Regions from separate parts of the Streptomyces sp. NPDC052109 genome, predicted to be linked through region 1. Evidence: riboswitches for the same ligand, from Rfam matches in the RefSeq annotation. Region 1 holds a riboswitch; the other holds the start of a gene.
What was found. A riboswitch is a leader RNA that binds a small molecule or an ion and turns the genes downstream of it on or off. The one in region 1 is predicted to bind guanidine.
Positions count from the first base shown of each region.

Region 2: linked by a shared signal. The riboswitch ahead of AB0L59_RS00560 (multidrug efflux SMR transporter) and the one ahead of AB0L59_RS41070 (MBL fold metallo-hydrolase) in region 1 are both predicted to bind guanidine.

Region 1 covers NZ_JBFAWF010000043.1:6,396-10,217, reverse strand. The annotation lists gene AB0L59_RS41080 (WD40 repeat domain-containing protein) at 1-413, opposite strand, end outside; partial or broken gene AB0L59_RS41075 (alpha/beta hydrolase) at 355-612, shown strand; gene AB0L59_RS41070 (MBL fold metallo-hydrolase) at 1,687-2,565, opposite strand; guanidine-III (ykkC-III) riboswitch at 2,577-2,644, opposite strand; gene AB0L59_RS41065 (response regulator transcription factor) at 3,542-3,822, opposite strand, start outside.
Region 2 covers NZ_JBFAWF010000001.1:115,512-119,333, reverse strand. The annotation lists tRNA gene AB0L59_RS00580 (tRNA-Leu) at 55-127, opposite strand; gene bcp (thioredoxin-dependent thiol peroxidase) at 286-753, opposite strand; gene AB0L59_RS00570 (DUF3618 domain-containing protein) at 847-1,176, shown strand; gene AB0L59_RS00565 (co-chaperone GroES) at 1,220-1,579, shown strand; guanidine-III (ykkC-III) riboswitch at 1,646-1,715, shown strand; gene AB0L59_RS00560 (multidrug efflux SMR transporter) at 1,753-2,073, shown strand; gene AB0L59_RS00555 (transglycosylase domain-containing protein) at 2,103-3,822, opposite strand, start outside.

The DNA of each region.
Region 1 (3,822 bases):
GCGCGTGCCTGACCTGTGGTCGTGTCCCATAGCCGCACGGTTTTGTCGTGACTGCCTGATGCGAGGGTGCGTCCATCCGAGCTGAAAGCCAGTGAACTCACCAGGCTGCTGTGGCCTGTCAAGGTGGTTTTCGTCCTGCGGGTAGCCACGTCCCACAATCGTACGGTGTTGTCGTCGCTTCCTGAGGCGAGAGTGCGGCCGTCGGGGCTGAACGTCACCGTGTCCACCGCGTCCATGTGGCCGGTCAATGTGGCGCGGTTCTCTCCCGGAGCAGTGTTCCAGAGCCGCACGGTTGTGTCGTCGCTGCCGGTGGCGAGGGTGCGGCCGTCCGGGCTGAACCTTGATGCCGACTGGCAAGCCGGGCGGCGTATCGACTGTCCGCTGCAGGTGCTGTGGGCCACCCGTGACGACATGGCCGATCTTTACGGCGACGTGCTGGGCATCTGGCGGGACTGGGCGGTTGACCGGCTGGACGGTGGCCCGATCGCCTCCGGGCATCACATTGCCGAAGAGGCACCCGAGGTGCTCGTCACCGCGCTGCGCGAGTTCTGGCGAAGCACCGAAGAACACGGTCCTCGTAAGGAGCACACAACTGGCAAAATCGAACACTGACTCGCCAACTGGAGCGCTCAGCCTCCCGGACCGATACTGGCCGTAGCTGTGGACAGCCCGGCTGTGCCCACCGGTTGGGCGGTGGAGCAGAAGCGGGACAGCTTATGCGCCCGGCTCGCCGTACGCGCTGACGGGCGCGTGCTCTGCGCTTCAGGCAGGGGATCGAGGGCGGCAGCGCGGCACGCCGCGCAGCTACCGCTACGTCCACGCGCGCGGCTGCGGCTGGCGGGCGTGGGCCGTCGGCGTACGGAGTCCCGGACGTCGATCGCCATCAGCATCGCAGTCAGGAGGCGGCTGGCTAGGGTTGGCCGGGATGATGCCGTACAGCTGCCTGCGGGGACAGTCCGCAGACCAACGCGGGCGTTGAGCTGGTGGTTGTCGTCGGTGGCCTGTTGGAGGCTGTCTTCGAGTCGTTGGTTGGCTCGGTGAGTTCGTCGACGCGGTCGGTCGGGTGCCTGGTGTCGAGGGCGTCGAGTTGCTGTCGGAGCTGGTGCTGGATGGCTTGCGGCATCCGTTCTCTGTCCTGCCGCAGGGCGCGGATCTCATCTCTGGCGAGCTCGAGTTCTTTGCGCAGCGCCGCGTTGGTGCTCCGGGGCACGTGAGGGTGGGGATGGTGGGCTGCCGACGTTGTTGTGCCGCTTCGACTTGCTCGCGGATACCTTCGGTGTAGGTGAGCCAGGTGGAGACGTCGGCGGTGCGGGCGACGGCGGCGTGGTGATCTTTTTGCCCTGTTGTTCCAGGGTGGTGAGTGCGGTCAGGGCTCGCTGGCGTTTGTCGAGGCTGGCGCGGTGGCGGGCCTGGGCGAGTGTGCGGGTTGCCGCGGGGGTTCATGCAGGGTCGGTCCTGGTGGCGGGTGTGGGCGGCAGGAGGGTGTGGGTGTTGCCGGCGCGGGCTTTGCGCAAGGATAGTGCCGGCATCTTCGGTCTCCTGGCGTTCTGCAGCGGGTGGGGCGGCGAGGCGGGGCTGCATGCGGTCGGTGACCTGCTCGAAGGCGGTGATCTGGGCGGTGAAGGCGGTGCGTGCTCCGTTCGGCCTTGCCCTGCGGCGGGGCCGGCTGTGCTCCTCGGGCGTGGCTCAGTGCTCTGGACAGATGACGAAGAGCGGGTGGACGAGCCGGCGGGGCTGGTCGCCGATCTCCTTGAGCGCGGCGCTGATCTCGTGCAGGTGGCCGGTGGTCATCTGCAGCGGGGGTTCGTGGGGCTGGTAGGTGGTGCGGACCGGGTAGTCCACGCCCGGCTCGGTGGTCATCTCGATGTGGCAGCCCAGGACATGGGTGACCGGTCTGTGCTCGCAGAACCCGATCAGGCGGTCGATGGTCCGGGCGAAGGCGGACCAGTCCTGGACGTAGAGCCGGCCGGGGTAGACGGTGTCGCCGGTGAGCAGGAACCCGGTCCACGGGTCGTAGAACGTGACCGCTGCCTCGTGGTGCCCGGGAGTGGCCAGGCACTCGAGCGTGCGGCCTCCCAGATCGACCCGCGCCACGGCGGTGGGGTCCTCGTCGAATCCGAAGTACTTCCAGGCGGTGGCGAGGTCCGCGGCGACCACGGTGGTGTGCAGGCGGTCGGCGAACTGGCCGTCACCCGCGATGTGGTCACCGTGGGCGTGAGTGTGCAGCACAAGCAGGTGGTAGTCCTGTCGGGGGTGGCGAGCGAGCCAGCCGTCGACGAGCTCGTCAACCACCCGGCGCAAGGGGAAGAACTCGGCGGACGCGGTGGCTCCAGTGTCGATCAGCACCGCCCGCGTGTTACCGAACAGCAGGTACAGGAACGGCGCTTCGTAGTCGATCGCCATGTTCTGCCGCAGGATGACCGTGTGCTCGTCGTAGGCGTGGACCTGGATGTCCGGATCGGTGTTGTGCTTGGACGATGGTGACCCGTGGATCCAGCGGACGTCCAACTCGCCAGGCCGGAAGACCGGGCCGTCGAAATCAATGAAGGATGTGCCTGCGGCCATGACGCCTCCCGAGTGCGTCGTCTTGGCAGTCCGGGTACGGCGCACATCTCGTCCGGGGCCGGCACCTATGTGCCTCCACCGCGAAGCTACCACGACGTCGCCCGACGCCTCCGCCGCCTGGCACCCGTACGGCGACACCACCCACGTCGCCCCTGCACCGTGGCCTTTGGCCAGGTCGTAGGCGGCGAAAAGGTGCCGGACCGCCCCGCCCCTCCCCCATACGGCCCCGCACATGGGCCCGAACACCAGCCGCCCTTCCGACGGCGGCCCGTCCCTGCGGTCCGGCACCTGCGCCAAGGGGTCACGCTCCCGCCCCTGGCGCCGGAACTGCGGCATGCTCGGCGTTTCGGCCATCGCCGCTTGCCCCCTGGCCCATACACCGCAAGGGTCGATGCAACGCACAAGCTCGGGCACGCGCTCAGACTTGGGGCTGCCAACACGACCGAAACACATGTGTTCGAAATCGCGGCCGGCTCGTTGAGCTCCAGTAGCCGCACAACCGTCGAGGGGGGGCACGTTGAGTTCGGCCAAGACCCAAGCACACACGACTCGCCATACCGTGGCACGGCGCACGCAGGGCTCGCAGCGTGACCACTCCGGCTGCGAGGCTCCTGTGCGGTTGAGCACGGCCACCGGGGCGGGGCGGCTGCCCGCACCGGCTATCCGGGCGCTGGACTGGTCCAGGTTGGGAGGGGCCTGGTGAGGAGGTTTTCGGGCGGGTGCGGATGGCCGAGCCGGAGGTCTCCGACGCCGAGAAGGAGCTCTTCGGGGGGCCCTTGCGCTACGACCTCGGCTGGTCGGAACACGAGCGTGCCCGGTTGGACCTGACGATGCTGTCGGCGCTGCGCTCTGTGCCGCGGCTGGTCGGGGGGACCTTGCGGATGGCGTGGATCGCGGATGTCGCAGGCCATCACCTTGGCGAAGCGGGCGGTCACCGACCTGCTCGACCTGACCGGCTGGCCCCCCCGCCTGCGGATCATCGTCCGCCGCGAGCCCGTGCACCTCGAGTACGGGCCAGTCCGCTTTCGTAGGCGGCGATGACGAGTTGGGCCCGGTCCCTGGCCCCCAGCTTTGTCAGCAGACGACTGACGTGGGTCTTGACAGTGCCAACGGTCAGATACAGCTCGGCTGCGATTTCGTTGTTGGACAGGCCACGTGCGATCAGACTTAGCACGTCACGCTCGCGGCTGGTCACCCCGTCCAGGGCATCGGCGACCGGGCCGGTGTAGCCGGGGCGGCGGACGTAGGTCTCGATGA
Region 2 (3,822 bases), on a different contig from region 1:
CTCGCGGAGCGGCCCCACACCTTTGAATCCAAGGTGCGGGGCCGTTTCTGCCTGTGCGCCCGGTCGGATTCGAACCGACAAACACGACCACCTAAAGATCGCCGCTCGGCCGTTGGCGTACGGGCGCGTGAGCCGCGCCCTACTTTACTGTGCGAGGCCGTTCGACGTCCGCCCCCTCCGCACCACGGAGTGACGGACCGGTTGCCGGGCAGTCCCGTACGGGAAAAGAGAAGGCGGCTCGCACCAGGTCGCCCCGGTGCGAGCCGCCACTGAGGACCCGGGTCCTCAGATACCCAGATCCTTGATGATCTTTGCCACGTGGCCGGTGGCTCGGACGTTGTAGAGGGCGCGTTCGACCTTGCCGTCCTCGTCCACGACGATCGTGGAGCGGATGACGCCCATGTACGTCTTGCCGTAGTTCTTCTTCTCGCCGAAGGCGCCGTAGGCCTCGGTGACCTTCTTGTCGGGGTCGGCGAGGAGCGTGACCTTCAGGGACTCCTTCTCGCGGAAACTGGCCAGCTTCTCCGGGGCGTCGGGACTGATGCCGATGACGTCGTAGCCGGCGCCGGCCAGGAGGTCCAGGTTGTCCGTGAAGTCACAGGCCTGCTTGGTGCAGCCGGGGGTCAGGGCGGCCGGGTAGAAGTAGACGATGACCTTGCGGCCCTTGTGGGAGGAAAGGGACACCTCGTTGCCGTCGGCATCCGGGAGGGTGAAGGCGGGGGCCACATCCCCCGGCTGGAGTCGCTCGCTCATCGGGCCAGCGTAACCGGGGGGCCTTGCGGTGCGCCGTGAGGAGAAGCTGACAGACTGTTCGGAACAGCATCAGGAGACTTCGGAGGCCGTACGGTGGCGGAGACGTCGGACACGAGAACCCCGGCGCAGATCGAGGCGGACATCAAGCGCCGCCGCGAGGTGCTGGCCGAGACGCTCGACGAGATCGGAGTGCGGGTGCATCCGCAGACGATCATCGGGGATGCGAAGGCCAAGGTCGTCGCCCATATCGATCACACGGCCGGCCGGGCGTACGTGCAGGTCAACCGGGTGGTCAGTGAGGTGCGGGCGCAGTTCGTCGACGAGGAGGGCGGACTGCGGTTGGAGCGGGTCGTGCCGGTCGCGCTGCTCGCCGTCGGAGTCGTCGGGCTGCTCACCGTGGGCTCCCGGCGGCGCAAGGGCTGACCCGGGCGCGTCCGGGCGGGTCGAGGACAGGTAGGTTCGAGGCGTGAGCGCCAACAGAAACCAGCACAGCACCCCCCATCACGACAAGCTCCCCATCCGGATGCTGCACGACCGGGTTCTGGTCAAGCAGGAGACCGGTGAGGGCGAGCGGCGGTCGGGGGGCGGCATTCTGATTCCCGCCACGGCGGCGGTCGGACGGCGGCTGGCCTGGGCCGAGGTCGTCGCGGTCGGGCAGAACGTGCGGACGGTGGAGCCGGGTGACCGGGTCCTGTTCGATCCGGAGGACCGGGCCGAGGTCGAGGTGCGGGGTGTGGCGTACGTGCTCATGCGCGAGCGGGATCTGCACGCCGTGGCCGCGGACCGCTTCGAGGGGTCCGAGGACTCCACAGGCCTGTACCTGTAAGCGGGTCAGCGAGTAGATCGGCAGGGCGAGGGGCCGGTGACGAGAGTCACCGGCCCCTTCGCGCTGCCTTTGCTATGTTCGGAAAGCGAGCCCGACGAGACGCGCCGTACCGGGATGCAGGCAAAGACGACGCACCGGAGGAAGAGTCGCCGTTCGTCTCGGAGGTGTCCGTCGTGGCCTGGGTTCTGCTGATCGTCGCCGGTCTGCTGGAGGTGGGCTGGTCGATCGGGATGAAGTACAGCGAGGGTTTCACCCGGCTGGTGCCCAGTCTGTTCACCGGTGCCGGGATCGCCGCCAGCATGGTCCTGCTGTCGTACGCAGCCAAGTCCCTGCCCATCGGTACCGCCTACGGCGTGTGGGTGGGCATCGGGGCGGCCGGGGCGGCGGTGCTCGGCATGGTGGTGCTCGGTGAGCCGGTCACCGCCGCCCGGATCTTCTTCGTGTGCCTGTTGCTGGTCGCCGTGCTGGGGCTGAAGGCGACCAGCGGTCACTGAGGCGTCACCCGGGGACGGTCACTCTCGCGTCAGATCCCCGGGTCGCCGCCTCCGGCCCCGGCGGCCGTGCCGGTCGTACCGCCGCCGTCGGCTCCGCCACCGGTGGCCGTGCCGCCCCCGCCGGTCCCGCCGTCGGTCGTGCCGCCGCCGGTGGTGTCCCCGCCGGTGGTGTTCGTGCCGCCGCCCGTGGCGTCGCCGCCGGTGGTGTTCGTGTTGCCGCCGGTCGTGTTGCCGCCGGTGGTGTTCGTGCCGCCGCCGGTGGCCGCACCGCCGTTCGTCGGCGTGCCGGTGGTGTTGCCGCCGGTCGGGCTGGCGGTCGTACCGGCGGTGCCCTGGCCGCCGTCGGTGGTCGTCGTACCGCCGTTGTTCTGGGCACCGGTCGTGCCGGGCTGGGCCGAGTCGCTGGCGCTCGGGGCCTGCGGCTGGTCGGCGCCCTGCTCCAGCTGGAGATCGAAGTCGGAGGCCGGCTTGTTCTTCAGCGCGGCCGCCGTGTACTCGGCCCAGATCTGGGTCGGCGCGCCGCCGCCGTTGATACGCGGCTGGCCGAGGGCGCCGTACAGCGGCATGTGCTTGGCCGTCACCGGGTCCTGGCCCATGACCGAGACCACCGTGGCCAGGTCCGGGGTGTAACCGGCGAACCAGGCGGCGGTGTCGTTCTCGGCGGTACCGGTCTTGCCGGCCGCCGGGCGGCCCGCTGCCTGCGCGGCGGTGGCGGTGCCGTTGTCGACCACGCTCCGCAGGATGGACGTCGTGGTGTCGGCGGCCTCCTGGCTGACGGCCTGCTTGACCGGCTGGTCGGGCAGCTTGACGTCCTCGGTGCCCTCCTTGGTGACCTTCTCCACCAGGGTGTACGTGCCGTGCCGGCCGTGGTTGGCGAGCGTCGCGTAGGACTCGGCCATGTCCAGCACACTGGCGGTGGCGGTGCCGAGGGCGATGGACGGGGACGGGTACAGGTCCGGGGTGTCGGACGGGACGCCGAGGTCGATCGCCGTCTGCTTGACCTTGGACGGGCCGACGTCGGCGGCCATCTGCGCGTAGACGGCGTTCACCGACAGGTCCGTCGCCTTGGTGACGGTGATCTGTCCGTACGACTTCTCGTCCTCGTTCTCCGGGGCGTACGGCGTGCCGTTCCAGCCCTCGACGGGCCGCTTGTTGGTGCCGTCGTACATGGTGTTCGGCGTGATCTGGCGGCCGTCCTGGGTGGTCGAGCCGTTCTGCACCGCCGAAGTGAACACGAACGGCTTGAAGGTGGAGCCGACCTGGAAGTCACCGCGGGTCGCGCCGTTCGTGTACTGCTTCACGTAGTCGATGCCGCCGTACATCGCGACGACCTTGCCGGTCTTCGGGTCGACGGAGGCGCCACCGGCGCGGACGTAGGTGTCGACCTTGTTGTTCTTCTTGTCCAGCTTGGAGATCAGCTGGTCGTCGACCGCCTTGACGAAGGCGTCCTGCCTGCTCTTCTGGATGGTGGTGGTGATGCGGTAGCCGCCGGCCGCGAGCTGGTCGTCGGTGAGGATGTTGTTGGTGGTCAGGTAGTGCTTGACCGCCTCGACGAGGTAGCCGCGCTGGCCGGACATGCCGGTGGAGAGCGTCTGCTCCTTCGGCATGGGGAACTTCATGCCGGCGCGCTTGGACTGGCTGAGCCAGCCCTTCTTGACCATGCCGTCCAGGACGTAGTTCCAGCGGGCGACGGCCGCGGCCTTGTTCTCGGGGTGGGCGACGACGTCGTACTCGCTGGGCGCGTTGACG